DNA from 2 places in the Nocardiopsis sp. iso_186 genome. Region 1 is predicted to be linked to the other one. Evidence: predicted binding sites of a transcription regulator. Region 1 holds the regulator's gene; the other holds the start of a gene.
What was found. Region 1 encodes HrcA, which represses chaperone genes, less so after heat shock. Its sites were predicted from a motif close to TTGGCACTCTCNNNNNGAGAGTGCCAA; they were not measured.

Region 1 (8,563 bases):
CCCTGCAGGCACAGACCTCTCCCGGACAGCCCAGCCACGGAGCGGGACCGCACCCCGAGGCGGCTCCGGCCGCCCCCAGCGAATCCCTCCGCCCGTCTCCCTCCAGCAGCCCCGGCACGGTCGAGGGCCCCATGACGCTGAGCGGTACCTGCACGCCCACACCGTCTCCGACGCCCTCCACCCTCCAGGACCGCGCACGACGCGACAGCGCAGGCGTGCCCTGTGCTCCGGGGCGCCCCACCGAAACCGGTCCGCAGGACCCCGCACCCGGAACCGATCCGGGCCAGGACGACCCCTCGCCCGATCCGGACGAAGACGACACTTCAGAGCCCGCCGATCCCCCGGCCACCCTGCTGCCCGGCAACGGCGGCCAGGAGCCGGCTCCCTGACCTACGGCGGGCAGGAGCGCGTCGTGGCCGCTCCTGCCCGACCACGACGATCAGCGTCCGGGGGCGCGCCCACGCGCGCGGCTACCAGCGCCCGCAGCGTGCCTGGAGTACCGCCAGCGCGGCGACACCGGCGGTCGAGGTGCGCAGGACCGTGGGGCCCAGCAGCGCACGAACAGCACCGGCGGAGTCGAAGGCCGCGAGCTCGGAGTCGGTGAACCCGCCTTCGGGTCCCACGACGGTCACGATCTCGGTCGCGTCCGTCGGAGCGGAAGGCAGTGCGACTTCGGACAATCGAATCGCCCCTTCCTCGTGGAGCACGATTCCCAACGAGGCAGCGGACAGCAGTTCCACGACGTCCCGGGTGGCAACCGGTTCGCTCACGTTCGGCACCCGGCTGCGGCGGGCCTGCTTTGCGGCGGAGCGGGCCGCTGAGCGCCACTTGGCCAACGACTTCGCCGCACGGTCGGCCTTCCACCGGGTGATGGAGCGCTCTGCAGCCCAGGGGACGACGGCATCGACGCCGGCTTCGGTCATCACCTCGACGGCGAGTTCACCGCGGTCGCCCTTGGGCAGAGCCTGGACGACCACCAGGCGGGGAGCCGGCGGGGCCTCGACGGTTCGCTCGTGAACAGCAAAGGTCACCGTGTCCTTTCCGACCGCGACGACCTCGCAGCGCGCTCTGGTGCCGGCGCCGTCGGCGAGGTGGACCACCTCGCCGACGGCGAGCCTGCGCACGGTGGCGGCATGGCGGCCCTCAGAACCGCCAAGCACCATCCGGTCACCATCGAGATCACCCGATTCGGTGAGGAAGACCGGAGGTGTCACCGGGCCCCAAACGCGTCGCGCAGACGGGAGAAGAGGTTGCCGTGCCCCGGGCTGAACTTGCCGGGCGGGTGGTCCTCCCCACGCAGCTCGGCGAACTTGCGCAAGAGCGCCTCCTGTTCGTCGTCGAGACGGCCGGGAGTCTCGACGGTGACGTGGATCAGCAGGTCACCGCGGCCCGCCTCGTTGAGGTGCTTGCATCCGCGCGCCTCCAGGGTAATGACCTGACCGGAGTTGGTCCCCGGACGCAGATCGATCTCCTCGTTGCCGTCGAGGGTCTCGATGGTCAGTGACGCTCCGAGGGCGGCCGCCGCCATCGGGACCGTGACGGTGCAGTGCAGATCGTCCCCGCGCCGCTCGAAGATCGGGTGCGGACGCTGCACGATCTCCAAGAAGATGTCACCGCGCGGACCGCCGTTGGGGCCGACCTCGCCCTCGCCGGCGAGCTGGATCTGGGTACCGTCCTCGACGCCCGCGGGAATCTGGACCTTGCGGGTGACGCGCTCGCGCACCCGACCCTCGCCGGCGCAGTCGGCACAGGGGTTCTTGATGGTGCTGCCCTGGCCGGAGCACTGCGGACACGGTCGGGTCGTCATGACCTGGCCGAGGAAGGACCGGGTGACCTGGGAGACCTCACCGCGGCCGGCGCACATGTCACAGGTCTCACGGTGACTGCCCGCGGCGGTGCCCTCACCATGGCAGGTGTCACACACGATGGCGGTGGGGAAGGTGACGTCCTTGGTGACGCCGAAGGCGGTCTCGGCGAGGTCGAGTTCGATGCGCACCTTGACGCTGCGCCCGCGACGTGCACGATCACGCGGTGAACGGCCGGCCTGCTGGCCGCCTCCGCCGAAGAAGGCGTTCATGATGTCGTCGAAGGGGAATCCCCCCGCGCCACCCCCGAACCCGCCCGGCCCGCCACCGCCCGCGGGGGCGAAGGGGTTGACACCCATGTCGAACATGCGGCGTTTCTCGGTGTTGGAGAGGACCTCGTATGCCTGGGCCACCTCTTTGAAGCGCTCCTGCGTCACCGGGTCGGGGTTGACGTCCGGGTGCAGCTCACGCGCGAGTTGACGATATGCCTTCTTGATCTCGTCCTGGGAGGCGTCTCGGCGGACACCGAGGATCTCGTAATAGTCTCTGGCCACTTACTGTCCCGCCAAGATCTGACCGACGTACCTTGCCACAGCGCGTACCGCTCCCATCGTTCCTGGGTAGTCCATTCGAGTCGGGCCGACGACCCCGAGCTTGGCAAGCGGCTGGTCACCGATGCCGTAGCCGGCGGAAATGATCGACGTGGTGTGCAAGCCCTCGTGTGAGTTCTCAGCCCCGATGCGTACTGTCAGCATCGACGGGTCGGCCGCCTCACCCAGCAAACGGATGAGGACGACGTTTTCTTCCAGCGCCTCCAGGACGTCGCGAAGACTGGTGGAGAAACCCTTCGCGGCGAGGTTGGCGGTACCACCGAGAACGACCTTCTCCTCGCGCTTCTCGACCAGGCTCTCCATCAGGACCGAAAGCACCGCGTGGGCGAGGGGGCGGTCGTCTGCGGGAATCTGGGCGGGAATCGTGGAGACGGTCTGCGGGACGTCGGTGAGCCACTTGCCGATGAGGGCACGGTTCAACACGCTGCGCAGGTTCTCGACCGCCTCATCGGTGACCGACAGCAGTCCGTCGATGACACGCTGATCCACTCGGCCGGTGTCGGTGATGAGCACCATCATGACACGCTGCGGCCCCAGTGGGACGAGTTCGATGTGTTGGACGCAGGACCGCGTCAGGGACGGGTACTGCACGACCGCCACCTGGCGGGTCAGCTGGGCGAGCAGGCGAACCGTGCGGGCCACGATCTCGTCGAGGTCCACGGCGCCGGACAGGAAGGTCTCGATCGCACGCCGCTCCGGCCTGGACAGCGGCTTGACGGTCGAGAGCCGGTTGACGAAGAGCCGGTAACCCTTGTCCGTGGGGACCCGCCCCGCACTGGTGTGGGGCTGGGCGATGTAGCCCTCCTCTTCGAGGGACACCATGTCGTTGCGAATGGTCGCCGGGGAGACTCCAAGGCTGTGCCGGTCAACCAGCGCCTTGGAACCTACGGGCTCGTTCGTGGACACGTAGTCCTCGACGATGGCACGCAGCACCGCGAGTTTGCGGTCGTCAAGCACGCGCTCACCTCCTGCTGGCACTCCGTGGTCTCAAGTGCTAATTCTACGCCGCAGAGCAAGCCTGCTCCGGACGGCGCTGAATCGGTCCGGCCCGGCGCACCTCCCAACGGGCTCCTTCCCGGCAGTTCCGCAGTATTTTTGCAGCTGGACGACTTTCTCGAATCGATGCCGCCCCGAGCCCCGCCGGCGGGAGCGCTCGATGGCGACGATCCCCACACGGCCGGCCAACACGCCATGGGCCGGGGGGAACCCCCAAACGGTCGGGGGAGGTCGCTAAAATCCGGGGCCGTGTCTTCTCACTCCCCGAAATACGGCAACGACGTACTGGCCGGAGACTGGCGCCGCCCCCGTAAGGGCAGTGTGCCCGAGGTTCCGGCCCAACGGGGCCTCGTCGCGGAATCGGCCGACGAGGGCTTCTGCGGCGCGATCGTCGCCTGGGACAAGCAGACCGTCACACTTGAGGACCGCGCCGGACGCACCCGGGTGTTCGATCTCGCCCCGGCGGCCTTTCTGATCGACGGTGCGCCGGTGACCCTGGTACGCCCCTCCCCGACCGTCTCCAGCGCCCCGCTGCGCAGTGCGTCGGGTTCCGTCGCCGTTCGTGACGTCAGATCGCGGGTGGCCAAGGAGAGTCGGATCTACGTGGAGGGCGCCCACGACGCGGACCTCGTGGAGAAGATCTGGGGCCACGACCTGCGGGTGGAGGGCGTGGTTGTGGAATACCTGGAGGGTGTGGACCATCTTCCCGACGTCGTGGCGGAGTTCTCCCCCGCCCCTCAGCGACGCCTCGGTGTACTGGTGGACCACCTGGTGGACGGGTCGAAAGAGAGTCGGATCGCCGGCCAGGTGACCTCCCCGCACGTTCTGGTCGTGGGGCACCCCTACATCGACGTGTGGGCCGCGGTGAAACCGGCGACCGTGGGAATTCGTCGCTGGCCGGATGTTCCTCGGGGGATTCCCTGGAAAGAAGGGGTACTGGACGCACTCGGCTGGCGGATGGAGCCGGGCGAAGCGTGGCAGCGCATCCTCGGTTCGGTGCGGTCCTACGCGGACCTGGAACCTGAGCTGCTCGGACGCGTCGAAGAATTGATCGACTTCGTCACTGCCCCCCACCTGGACCGGCAATAGGCTCAGGAGCAGGGACCGGCGTGTTCTACGGCCCACCGCAATCGGCATAGCCAAGGGAAACCATGAGCGAGACACCTCCCAACTACCCGCCACCCCAGGACGGCCCTCCGGGCCGTGAGCCGGACCACGGCACGCCTCCCCACGGCGAACAGCCCGGCGGCCAGGCCGACAGCGGCGGCCAGCAGGGCTACGGTCAGGAACAGCACGACGAGCAGGCCGGACACGGGCAGTCCTCCGGGGGACGGCCCGGATACGGCCAGCCCTCGGGCGGACAGCCCGGCTACGCGCAACCCTCCGGTGCGCAGCCGGGGTACGGCCAAGCCCAGCCCCATCCGGGATACGGCCAGCCCTCGGGCGGACAGCAGGGGTACGGCCACCAGCAGCCCGGGTACCCGCAGGGCCCACCGGAGAACCAGGGACAACCGTCCGGGGGAACTCCCGGCTACGGACAGCAGCAGTACCCCGGCTACGGCCAACAGCCCGGATACCCCCAACAAGACGCGCAGCCCGGATACGGCCAGCCCTCGGGCGGACAGCAGGGGTACGGCCAGCCGTCCCCGCAGGGCTACGGACAGCAGCAGTACCCCGGCTACGGCCAACAGCCCGGATACCCCCAACAAGGCGCCCAGCCCGGATACGGCCAGCCCTCGGGCGGACAGCAGGGGTACGGCCAGCCGTCCCCGCAGGGCTACGGACAACAGCAGTACCCCGGCTACCCCCAGCAAGGGGAGCAGTCCTCCGGTTACCCTCAGCCGAGCGCGCAACCCGGATACGGCCAGTCCTCGGGCGGCTACCCCGGATACGGCCAACAGGAGGCCGTCCAGCAGGGCTACGGACAGACCGACTATCAGCAGGGCGGAACCGACCAGTTCGGGCAACCTGCGGGTGGGGCGGACCACCAAGGGGAAACCACCTGGGCGATGATCCCGCACCTCTCCGGGGCGATCATCGCCTGCGCCGGCTGGTTGCCGGCTCTGGTCGTCTTCCTGATGAAGAAGGACAGTTCCCCGTTCGTACGCCACCACGCGACAGAGGCCCTGAACTTCCAGCTGACCCTGCTGATCCCCTACATCATCAGCACGATCGTCTTCATCGCGCTGGGCATCTACAACCCGGGGCTGTCACCGATCGGATCGGGGCTGCTGATGGTCGTCTGGCTGGTCTCGATCATCTTCGGGGTCCTCGCGGCACTCGCGGCCAACAAGGGTGCGCTGTACCGCTACCCGGTCGCGCTGCGGATGGTGAAGTAGCGGGAACCCCGATGGTGGCGGACCCGTCCGAGTGAAGGAATGGTTCGCCACCCACCGAACGGCCTTACTGGACGGCCGCCGCAAAGCCGTTCAGAATCGCCACCAGGGCCATGCGGTGGCGACCGCGATGTCCAAGCGCCCACGTGCTGCGCACCCCACACGGGACGGAAGACGAGGACCGATCATGAGCAACGCCTACCCGCCCCCGAACGGCCCCGACGGCCAGGGCGGCCATGGATCAGACCCCTACAGCACCGGGGGGCAGTCGGGCTACGGCCAGCAACCGCCGCCCGGGTACGGGCAGGCCCCCGGAGGGGAGCCCGGATACGGCCAGCCTTCCGGGGGGCACGCCGGCTACGGCCAGCAGCCTCCCCAGCAGGGCTACCCCGGCGGTTACGACGCCCCACAACCGCCGCCCGCATACGGCCAGCAGCCCGCATACGGCCAGCAGCCCGGATACGGCCAGCGTCCCGGCAGCAGCGACGAGAACACCTTCGGTCTGCTGATCCACCTGAGCGGAATCCTGGTGTCGTTCCTCGGCCCGCTGGTGTTCTACCTGGTCAAGAAGGATGAGTCTCCCTACCTTCGACACCATTCGCTTGAGGCGCTCAATTTCCAGATCGTGATGCTGATCGCCAACGTGGTCTCCATCATCCTGGGAGCCGTCACTTTCGGCATCCTGGGCTTCCTGCCGTTCGTGGTCTGGGTCGTCAACATCATCTTCTGCGTCCTGGGCGGCATGGCTGCCAACAAGGGCGAGATGTACACCTACCCGTTCAACATCCGAATGGTGAAGTAGGCAGCCCTTTCGTCCGACGTGTATGCCCCCGGCCGCCGGGCGAATTCCAGCGGCCGGGGGCATACGCGTTCAGGTCAGATCACGGACGAGCGCGTCGGCCAGCAGGCGTCCGCGGGTGGTGAGGACCGCGCGTCCCCGCGCATGGTCGGAGGCGGCGAGCAGGCCCTCGGCCACGGCCCGGGCGGCGGCGGCCCTGCCGTCGTCGTCGAGCAGGTCGAGAGGGCAGCCCTGGAGGATGCGCAGCTCCAGCAGAATGCGCTCGAAGCGCCGGTCGTCCTCGTTGAGGACCTCTCGCGCCTGGGCCGGGGTTCGCCCCTCCGCCAGTCGCGCGGCGTAGGCGGCGGGGTGTTTGACGTTCCACCACCGGGTGCCCCCGATATGGCTGTGCGCTCCCGGACCGACCCCCCACCAGTCCCCGCCGGTCCAGTAGAGCAGGTTGTGCGCACTGCGGGCGTTTTCGCCGGCCGCCCAGTTGGACACCTCATACCAGTGCAGTCCGGCAGCGGTCAGTCGCTCGTCCGCCATCAGGTAGCGATCGGCCATGACGTCGTCGTCGGGCGGGGTGAGCTCGCCCCTGCGCACCCGGGCAGCCAACCGGGTGCCCTCCTCCACGATGAGCGAGTAGGCGGAGACGTGGTCGGGGCGCGCTGCGACGGCCGCGTCCAGCGACTCCTTCCAGTCGGCGTCCGTCTCCCCTGGTGTGCCGTAGATCAGGTCCAGGTTGACATGATCGAACCCGGCCTCTCGTGCCCAGTTGACGCACTGTTGCGGACGTCCGGGGGTGTGGGTGCGCTCCAACACCTGGAGCACGTGGGGACGGGCGCTCTGCATACCGAAGGAGACCCGGGTGAACCCGGCGTCGCGCAACCGCTTGAGATAGTCGGCGTCCACTGTCTCCGGGTTGGCTTCGGTGGTGACTTCGACGCCGGGGGCAAGACCGAAGCGGGTGTCGATCGCGGCCAGAATACGGCCGAGGTCCTCTGCGGGCAGCAGCGTCGGGGTACCGCCGCCCACGAAAACGGTGCTGACCGGGGTGGCGCGCTCCCCCAGGACCCTACGGGCGAGGTCGAGTTCACCGATGGCCTGGTCGGCATAGGTGTCGCGGGAGGCCGTGACTGATCCGTCCCGCGAACGCAGCTCGGCGGCGGTATAGGTGTTGAAGTCGCAGTAGCCGCAGCGGGTGACGCAGAACGGGACATGGACGTACATTCCGAACGGCCGGTCACCGAGCCCGTCGAGCGCGGTCGCGGGCAGGGCGCCGTCATCGGGCACGGGGTCACCGTCGAGGGGAACTGAAGGCATGTCTTCAGTGTCGAGCACGCCCGGGACCTGATGCGCCAGGTGCACGGGCGGGCGGGGCGCAACCGCACGGGTACGGCCCGCACGAGCCGCATCACCGAAGGGCTACCGCAGGCCCAACTGCTTCTCGACTCGGGCCAGTGGTTCCTTCCACGTGTCAGAGCGTCCCGGAAGGGCCATTACACGACGCAAGAGGTCGAGGTCGCGTTCGTAGCCGGCCCGAAAGGCGGAACTGATGTCGATGCCGTGGTCGGGGCGGTGCTCGATGTGGACCTCGTCACCGGCGCCGATCTCCCCTTCTTCAAGAACGCGCAGGTAAGCGCCGGTTCGGGCCTCCTCGGTGAAACGCTTGACCCACGCCTGGGCGTCGATCCAGTTCCTGAACACCGCGCAAGGGGTGCGGGGCAACACCACCTCCAACAGGGCATCTCCGATGCGCCAGCGCTCGCCGATCAGCGCCTTGCTGACCGTCAGCCCTCGCGTGGTGAGGTTTTCCCCGAAGACACCGTCGCGCAGCGGCCGTCCCAGCCGCTCCTGCCACAGATCGAGCTCTTCACGAGCGTAGGCGTAGACGGCCTGGTCGGGACCACCGTGGTTGGCGGTGTCGGCCTGCTCGTCGCCGTCGAGGCCCAGGGTTTGGGCACGGACCCTGCCCTGGACCGGATTTTTGTCGATGGCGGTGCGCTTGAGTGTGCCCGCCCATTCCGCGTCCAC
Region 2 (8,563 bases), 2.1 Mb from region 1:
GACGAACTCGAATAGGCTGGCTGACCGTGCTCCTCCTGGCTTTCGACACCGCCACCCCCGCCGTCACCGTCGCGGTCTGCGAACCCCACGGCGACGGTGTGCGGGTATGCGCCCAGACCTCTTCCATCGACGCCCGCCGCCATGGCGAGCTGCTGGCCCCAGGCATCCACGCGGTCGTCGCGGAGGCAGGTGCCACTCTCGCCGACCTCACCCACGTCGCCGTGGGAACAGGCCCTGGGCCCTACACCGGACTCCGGGTCGGCTTGGCCACGGGCCGGGCACTCGCCGACGCACTGGACATCGCCTGCGTGGGTGTCCCCACCCTGGACGCCCTCGCCTGGGAGTCGGGCCGCGGGACCCCGTTCATCGCCGCCACCGACGCCCGCCGCAAAGAAGTCTTCTGGGCCCGTTACGACGACGCGGCCACCCGGGTGAGCGAGATCGCCGTCAACCGGCCCGCCGAGGTCGGGACCGGGGGGCTGCCCGTGATCGGGCACGGCGCCCTTCTCTACCCCGACGTATTCGGGCAGACCGCCACCGACCCGCTCTACCCTTCCGCGGGCGCACTGGGTGAGGTTGCGGTGCGCCGCCTCCTCGCCGGCGAGCCGTTGGCCGAACCCAATCCGCTCTACCTGCGTCGTCCGGACGCCCAGGTGCCGGGTACGCCGAAGAAGGTTCGTCAGTCCATGACGCCGACCGCGGAGCGGTCACGATGACCCACCCGTTGCGGTTGATGAACCCCGCAGACGTCGTGGCCGTCATGGAGCTGGAACGCACACTGTTCCCCGCCGACGCCTGGAGCGAGGCGATGATGCGCGAGGAACTGGCCGAACCCAGTCGCTACTACCTCGTTGCCGAGAACCCCGGTGGTGAGGGCATCCTCGGCTATGCGGGGCTGCGCTGCGTCGCTCCCGAAGGCGATGTGCAGACCATCGCGGTCGCTGCCGGGAACGAGGGCAAAGGGATCGGTTCCGCACTGCTCGCCGCGCTCCTGGAGGAGGCCGCCCGGCGCGGTGTCCTCGAGATGTTCTTGGAAGTGCGCTCGGACAACCCGCGCGCCCAGGACCTGTACCGCCGGTTCGGTTTTGCCGAGATCGGTGTGCGGCGCGGTTATTACGTCGGTGCCGACGCCATTGTCATGCGACGCTCCGCCACGACGGTCGAGACCACCGGTAGGGGAATACGATGATCAGCACCGACCTGCCCCTGATCATGGGCATCGAGAGCTCTTGTGACGAGACCGGTGTCGCGTTCGTACGCGGATGCGAGCTGCTCGCCGACGAGGTCGCCTCCAGCGTCAACCAGCACGTCCGTTTCGGCGGTGTCGTGCCGGAGGTGGCCAGCCGCGCCCACCTGGAGGCCATGACGCCCACTGTGCGCAGGGCCGCCCAGCGGGCCGGGGTGAAACTGTCCGATGTGGACGCGATCGCTGTCACGGCCGGCCCCGGCCTCGCCGGAGCCCTGCTGGTCGGCGTCTCGGCGGCCAAGGCGTACGCCATGGCGTTGGGGAAGCCGCTGTACGGGGTAAACCACCTGGTCGGCCATGTAGCGGTGGACCAGTTGGAGCACGGGCCGCTCCCCAAACCGGTGGTGGCGCTCCTGGTGTCAGGAGGGCATACGTCCTTGCTGCTGGTGCGCGACATCGCCACGGACGTGCAACTGCTGGGCGAGACCGTGGACGACGCGGCGGGCGAGGCGTACGACAAGGTCGCCCGGTTGCTCAGCCTCCCCTACCCGGGGGGGCCGCCCATCGACGGTGCGGCGCAACAGGGCGACGCCAAGTCCATCCACTTCCCGCGCGGCAAGTGGGGTGACGGCAGCTACGACTTCTCCTTCTCCGGTCTCAAGACCGCGGTTGCCCGCTGGGTCGAGGACGCCGAACGCAATGGGCGGCCGGTCCCGGTCCCTGACGTGGCCGCGGCCTTCCAGGAGGCGGTCGTGGACGTGCTCACCCGCAAGGCCGTCGACGCCTGCCGGGAGCACGGAGTACAGCATCTGGTCATCAGCGGGGGAGTCGCCGCCAACTCCCGGTTGCGCCGTCTCGCCGAGCAGCGTTGTGCCGCTGCCGGAATCGAACTGCGTGTCCCGCGTCCCCGGCTGTGCACCGACAACGGGGCGATGATCGCTGCCCTCGGCGCGGAGGTTGTTGCCGCAGGTCTTTTGCCCTCCCCCCTCGACCTCGCCACCGACACCTCCCTCCCCGTCAGTCAGATCCTGGCCGGCTGACCCCGCCCTTCCCGCTGGAGCCGGCAGCCCTCTCAGGCGGTCGGGCAGTCCCGGCAACGCGGGCGCTGCTCCCCGACGGCCGGCGAGCAGCAGTCCTTTGCGGGCACCCCGCACGGGCCCGACGGTCACCACATCCGCGCCCGGATGGCGTTCCGGCTCCTCGCGCAATCGCAAGGCAAGGATGAACAGCGGAGGGGCCGCACCGGGACATCCGGTGCGGCCCCTCCGTGCGGAACGGGTTACTCGTCGTCCTCGTCGTCCAGGGCACGACGTCGCTTCTTGCCGTCGCGGCCCGGGCGCAGGAGAGCCTCGGCCAGAGCGAGCATGGTCTCCTCCAAGGAGGCCAGCCGCTTGGTCATGTCGTCGTGCGAGGTCTCCACGGCGTCACTGATGGTCTCCTCGAACTCGTGCCGGTCGGGGCGCGAGCGGAGTTCGCCCAGCAGCGGGTCCAGGGAGTCGCCCAGTTTCTTGTCCAGCGAGTCGAACCGGTTGCCGTGGTCGATGATCGGTCGGTTGACCAGTTCGGTCAGACGGCGGTGCACCTCGTTGACCTCCATGGAGGCCGGGAGCTGGCCGATGCGCTGGTTCAGCGACTCCAACCGGTCGTCGATGGCCTCCAGCCGGCCGTCCACCCCGTCGAAGTGTCCGTGGACACCCTCGAACTTGCCTTCGACACCGGTGACCCGTCCGTCGAGGCCCTCCAGGCGACCGCCCAGCCCGTCGAGTTTGCCTTCCACACCCTCGAAACTGCCGTCGAAGTGGCCTTCAAAGGTGTCGAAACGGTCACTGAGACGGCCCAGTCCATGCTCGAACTTCCCGGTCAGCGAGTCGTGCTGGCTCTCGACCTTGCCGGTGACCGTGTTCAGATGCCCGTCGATGCGGTTGGACAGTTCCCGTTCCTGCTGCTCAAGGTGGCTACGGACGGACGAACGGTGCTCCTCGAACAGCTCGACCAGTGCACCGTGCTGTTCGCCGGTCTTGGCGGTGAGGGCCTGGGCGTTCTCGTCCACGAAGGCCCGTAGTTCGGTCTGGCGGGTCTCCGAGCGTTCTGCCAACGCGGAGACCGCTCCAGCCGTCTGTGCCACCGATCCGGCGACCTCGGCGATCGCGGAGGACGCCTCGGTGTGGTTGGCGTCTAGGCGCGCACGCAATGTCTCGGCGGTCTCGGCCAGTTTCTCCGACAGCACCTCGTGCTGCTCCTCGTCGCGCTCGCGCAGTTCGGCGTGCTGTGTCTCCAGCCGTTCGTGCAGTTCCGACCGGTGCTTGCGCAACTGCTCGCGCATGTCGGCGAGCCGCTCGTTGGTTGCGGTGGTGAGGGCCGCCACGGCGGTGTTCGCGTCGGCCACGGCCGCGGTCGCCTCGGCGTGGTTCTCGTCGGCCTGGGTGCTGAGGAAGTCCGTGCCGTGGGTGATCTTGGCGCTGAGGTTCTCGCCGTGTTCGTCGAGTTTGGTGCCCAGGTTCTCGTGTTGGGTGTCGAGTTTGCTGGTGACGGCGCTCTGGTGGGTTTCGGCGAGTTCCCGGGTGGCCTCGTGGTGGGCGTCGAGCTTGGTGGTGAGTGCTTCGCCGTGTTCGTCGAGTTTGGTGCCCAGGTTCTCGTGTTGGGTGTCGAGTTTGCTGGTGACGGCGCTCTGGTGGGTTTCGGCGAGTTCCCGGGTGGCCTCGTGGTGGGCGTCGAGCTTGGTGGTGAGTGCTTCGCCGTGTTCGTCGAGTTTGGTGCCCAGGTTCTCGTGTTGGGTGTCGAGTTTGCTGGTGACGGCGCTCTGGTGGGTTTCGGCGAGTTCCCGGGTGGCCTCGTGGTGGGCGTCGAGCTTGGTGGTGAGTGCTTCGCCGTGTTCGTCGAGTTTGGTGCCCAGGTTCTCGTGTTGGGTGTCGAGTTTGCTGGTGACGGCGCTCTGGTGGGCTTCGGCCAGTTCCCGGGTCGTCTCGTGCTGTTCGGCGATGGCCTGGGTCAAGGCCGCGCGGCCCTCGGCGGTCAGGCGCTCCAGGGCCTGGCGCGCATCGGTGACGGCGCCGGTGACTGCTTCGTGCCGTTCGTCGAGGCTGGCGGTGAGCCCGGTGTGATGGGTGTCCAGGCTGCTGGCCAAGGCGTCGTGACGTTCGTCCAGCTTCGCGGTGAGCGCCTCGTGGTGCTCGGTGGCCCGGTCGAGAGACTCCTCGTGTTGTTGGTCCAAGCGCTCGGTGGTCGTGGCGACGGCGCTCTCCATCGTCGCCGCGCGGGTACTCAACGACTCCAGCGCCTCGTCGATGCGGTTGAAGCGCGCGTCCACGCTCGTGGCGAGGGTCTCCATCCGCTCGCCCAGCTCGTTCAGCCGACCGCTTGAGCGCGCCGATGTGTCACTGAGGCCGGCCAACCGACTCAGCGTCGTGTCGAGGTCGCCCGCGACCGCGGTGACGTCGGATCGAAGAGAAGGCAGGTCGGCAAGCGGCTTGACCCTCACTCCGACCTGTTCGATGTGCTCGGCGAGGGTCTCGGCCCATTCCGGCGGACGCGCGGACAGCTCGTCCACGCGGGCCTGCACGCCGGCCACGGCCTCGGCCAGGGCCGACAGTTCACGTTCGCGGAATTCGCGAAGGAGCCATTCCATGCCCTCAAGGCGCTGGCGCATCTCCTCGGTGATCGCGCCCTGTGACTTCTGCTCGGAGACGTGGTCCTGGGCAGCCCGGGAGAGCAGATCCCGCATCCGGTCGGAAATCCCGGTCTGACCTCCTCCATTGAGGAAGTTGTGGTTCGTCTGTTCCACCGAGGTGCTCCTTTTGATATGGCGCCTCCCGTCCTCATCAACCTCGGACGGGTGGTGTTCCCGTGGAAGTCTGGCAAGGTATGCGGCCGGCGAAAAGGGGGTCCGGCCCCCATGTTCGTGACGTTGGGCGATGGTCCGTCTACTTTGAGTAGGCGCTATGGCCATGCGGGACGGCTAGCGAGCCGGGTGCAGCCGGTCGGACTTGGGGATTGCCAGACGAATCCACGAGACAGGGGAGAAAGGATTCAGTGAGTTCAGTTTAACGACATGATCATGGTCCACCCCAAGGAAGTGGCGAAGATACCTGTTTTTGGGGAACGCCCTTGACTTGGTTATATGTTGCTTTCCTTGGCCTTCCGCGAGGCGTGGTGGGCGTGCGGGGTTCGCGTCCCCCGGCTAGGCGTCCCCGCTGACCTCGCTGCACAGCAGGTAGAAGGGGCGATCGCCGATTCGGGTGAGGACGACCACGGCCGATTCGGGTCCGGACGCCTTGAGGTCGCGGCGCAGTTTGTCCACGTCCACGGCGGAACCGCGTTTCTTAATCGTTATCTTTCCGGCGTCGCGTTCCCGCAGCGCCGCCCTGAGTCGCTTCAGGGAGAACGGCGTCACCTCGTGGACCACGTAGGCGCGGCAGAGCGGAGTGCGGACGAGCCGGTCCGAAGTGATGTAGGCGATAGCCGGATCGATGAGCGCGCCGTCCACCGCCCGTGCCGCCTCGGCCACCAGATGCGAGCGCACGACCGCGCCGTCCGGCTCGTAGAGGTAGCCACGTGGGGCGGAAACCTCGGGGGCGCCCAGGTCGGGATCGGCCGTCAGCGTGGTTGTCCCCGGTGTCGCGCCCTTGGTCCGGATCAACGTGGCGCTCCGGGTCGGGCCGGACTCCTCGACCAGCCCCCCGAACCACAGTGCGGCTTCCTTGACCTCCCAGTCCACCGATATCCACTCGGCGCTGACCTCCTTCGGCACCAGGTCGTGCGGGATGCCAGGGGCGGCTTTCACGCAGGCGGCGGGTGCTGCCTCGGCCAGCCGGGTCACGGTGTCCCAGGAGGGGGAGTAGGCGTGGGGGTTGAAGATCCGGCCGCGCGCGCCGCGTCTGGCGGGGTCGCAGAAGACCGCCGAGTAGTCCTCGGGGGCGACCGCACTGGCGTCACCGGCGCGGACCCGCGCCAGCCCGGTCAGGCCCATCGCCTCGATGTTGGCCTGGGCCACGGTCAACGTGAACGGATCCAGGTCCACGCCTTCGACGGCCAGCCCCTCCTCCGCCATGGCGATCAGGTCCGCGCCGATCCCGCAGCACAGGTCGCCCACCGGCGGCTCGCCGCCGGGGCCCAGCCGCGCCGCGAATCTGCCCGCGCGGTGCCGTGCGACCGGAGCCCTGGTCGCCTGCTCCAGTCCATTGGGGGTGAAGAACATCCGGTCCGCGGCCGGTCCGAATTTCTCCTTGGCCCGCCCGCGCAGCCGGGCTTGGGTGAGCGCGGCGTTGACGAGCTCGGTCGTCGGTACGTCCCAGTGGCTTTTCGCCAGTGCGGGGTCGGCGCGCAACCGAGTGGCGGCTTTCAGCGGATCGGCATCGATCTCAGCGGGGTCCAGACCCTCCAATACTCCGCGTCCTGCCGGTGTGAGCAGCGCGAGTAGCCCCGCTATCGGCCCGTTTGTCACCCTCGCGTTCCCCCGTGACCTGTTGTTTGACGAGCTGGATGCACGCGACTACTGTTCCATATTGGCACTCTCAAGGGTAGAGTGCTAACCGCGACGAGGCCGGTCTGGCACCCGCGACGACAGGCCGCCGTGGTCGCCCCTTTTACCTGCATGCCGTTTCACAATCAGCGATTCTGAAGGGGGAGGTCACACCGTGTTGACCGCCACCAAGACTGTTCTCAAGCCGCTTGAGGACCGCGTCGTCGTCCAGCCGCTCGAAGCCGAGCAGACCACCGCGTCTGGCCTGGTCATCCCGGACACCGCCAAGGAGAAGCCCCAAGAGGGCCGTGTCGTTGCCGTGGGCCCGGGTCGCTGGGACGACGAGGGCGAGAAGCGTATTCCGCTGGACGTCAAGGAGGGCGACCTCGTCCTCTACAGCAAGTACGGCGGCACCGAGGTCAAGTACAACAACGAGGACTACCTCGTGCTCTCCGCCCGCGACCTGCTCGCGGTCGTCGAGAAGTAAGACCTCGGAAAACACCTTTTCCGGGTAATGCATGACGGCGCGCGGGCGGGGTTTCACGACATCCGCCCGCGCGTCTTTCATGTGCCCCCGGCGGGCGGGGTCCACTCGCCCGCCGTACTTGACTTTGAGGAACCGAGGAACCCATGCCGAAGATCCTGGAATTCGAGGACGACGCGCGGCGCTCGCTTGAGCGCGGTGTGGACCGTCTCGCCAACGCGGTCAAGGTCACGCTCGGCCCGCGTGGCCGCAACGTGGTCATTGACAAGAAGTTCGGTGCTCCCACCATCACCAACGACGGTGTGACCGTCGCGCGTGAGGTGGAGCTGGACGACCCCTACGAGAACCTGGGCGCCCAGCTCGTCAAGGAGGTCGCCACCAAGACCAACGACGCCGCCGGTGACGGCACCACCACCGCCACGGTGCTGGCGCAGGCACTGGTGCGCGAGGGTCTGCGCAGTGTTGCCGCCGGGGCGTCCGGTCTCTCCCTCAAGAAGGGCATCGACGCCGCCGCGCGCGCCGTCTCCGAGACCCTGCTCTCCCAGGCCCGCGAGATCGGCGAGCGCGCCGACATCGCCTACGTCGCGACCAACTCCGCGCAGGACGAGCAGATCGGCGAACTCATCGCCGAGGCGTTCGACAAGGTCGGCAAGGACGGTGTCATCACCGTCGAGGAGTCCCAGACCTTCGGCATGGACCTGGAGTTCACCGAGGGCCTGCAGTTCGACAAGGGCTACATCTCGCCCTACTTCGTCACCGACGGCGACCGCCAGGAGGCGGTGCTGGAAGACGCCCTGATCCTGATCAACCAGGGCAAGATCTCCAGCCTCAACGAGCTGCTGCCGCTGCTGGAGAAGATCGTCCAGACCAAGAAGCCGCTGCTCATCATCGCCGAGGACATCGACGGCGACGCGCTGAGCGCGCTCACCCTCAACAAGCTGCGCGGGGCGCTCAACGTCGCGGCGGTCAAGGCGCCCGGCTTCGGTGAGCGCCGCAAGGCCATGCTCCAGGACATCGCGACCCTCACCGGCGGTCAGGTCATCGCAGAAGAGGTCGGCCTGACCCTGGAGAACGCCGAACTCGACGTGCTGGGCACGGCACGCCGTATCACCGTCACCAAGGACGCGACGACCATCGTCAACGGTGCGGGCGAGCAGACCGAGGTCACCGAGCGGATCAGCCAGATCCGCAAGGAGATCGAAGCCAGCGACTCCGACTGGGACCGCGAGAAGCTCCAGGAGCGTCTGGCCAAGCTGGCCGGCGGCGTGAGCGTCCTGCGGGTGGGTGCGGCCACCGAGGTCGAGCTCAAGGAGAAGAAGCACCGTCTCGAGGACGCCATCTCCGCGACCCGCGCGGCCGTCGAAGAAGGCATCATCCCCGGTGGAGGTGCCTCCCTCGTACACGCGGCCAAGGCGCTGGAGGACGGCCTGGGCCT

Region 2: the regulator HrcA is predicted to act here: its motif matches at 6,688-6,714, upstream of groES (co-chaperone GroES).

Annotation. Positions count from the first base shown of each region.
Region 1 covers NZ_CM149670.1:4,080,210-4,088,772, forward strand. The annotation lists gene AC0VYP_RS17950 (hypothetical protein) at 1-389, shown strand, start outside; gene AC0VYP_RS17955 (16S rRNA (uracil(1498)-N(3))-methyltransferase) at 471-1,214, opposite strand; gene dnaJ (molecular chaperone DnaJ) at 1,211-2,359, opposite strand; gene hrcA (heat-inducible transcriptional repressor HrcA) at 2,360-3,373, opposite strand; gene AC0VYP_RS17970 (DUF3097 domain-containing protein) at 3,662-4,501, shown strand; gene AC0VYP_RS17975 (DUF4870 domain-containing protein) at 4,564-5,751, shown strand; gene AC0VYP_RS17980 (magnetosome magnetite crystal formation protein family) at 5,936-6,550, shown strand; gene hemW (radical SAM family heme chaperone HemW) at 6,620-7,852, opposite strand; gene AC0VYP_RS17990 (MOSC domain-containing protein) at 7,955-8,563, opposite strand, start outside.
Region 2 covers NZ_CM149670.1:609,686-618,248, forward strand. The annotation lists gene tsaE (tRNA (adenosine(37)-N6)-threonylcarbamoyltransferase complex ATPase subunit type 1 TsaE) at 1-15, shown strand, start outside; gene tsaB (tRNA (adenosine(37)-N6)-threonylcarbamoyltransferase complex dimerization subunit type 1 TsaB) at 27-716, shown strand; gene rimI (ribosomal protein S18-alanine N-acetyltransferase) at 713-1,189, shown strand; gene tsaD (tRNA (adenosine(37)-N6)-threonylcarbamoyltransferase complex transferase subunit TsaD) at 1,186-2,226, shown strand; gene AC0VYP_RS02885 (apolipoprotein A-IV repeat region-like domain-containing protein) at 2,466-4,967, opposite strand; gene AC0VYP_RS02890 (class I SAM-dependent methyltransferase) at 5,364-6,626, opposite strand; gene groES (co-chaperone GroES) at 6,820-7,131, shown strand; gene groL (chaperonin GroEL) at 7,275-8,563, shown strand, end outside.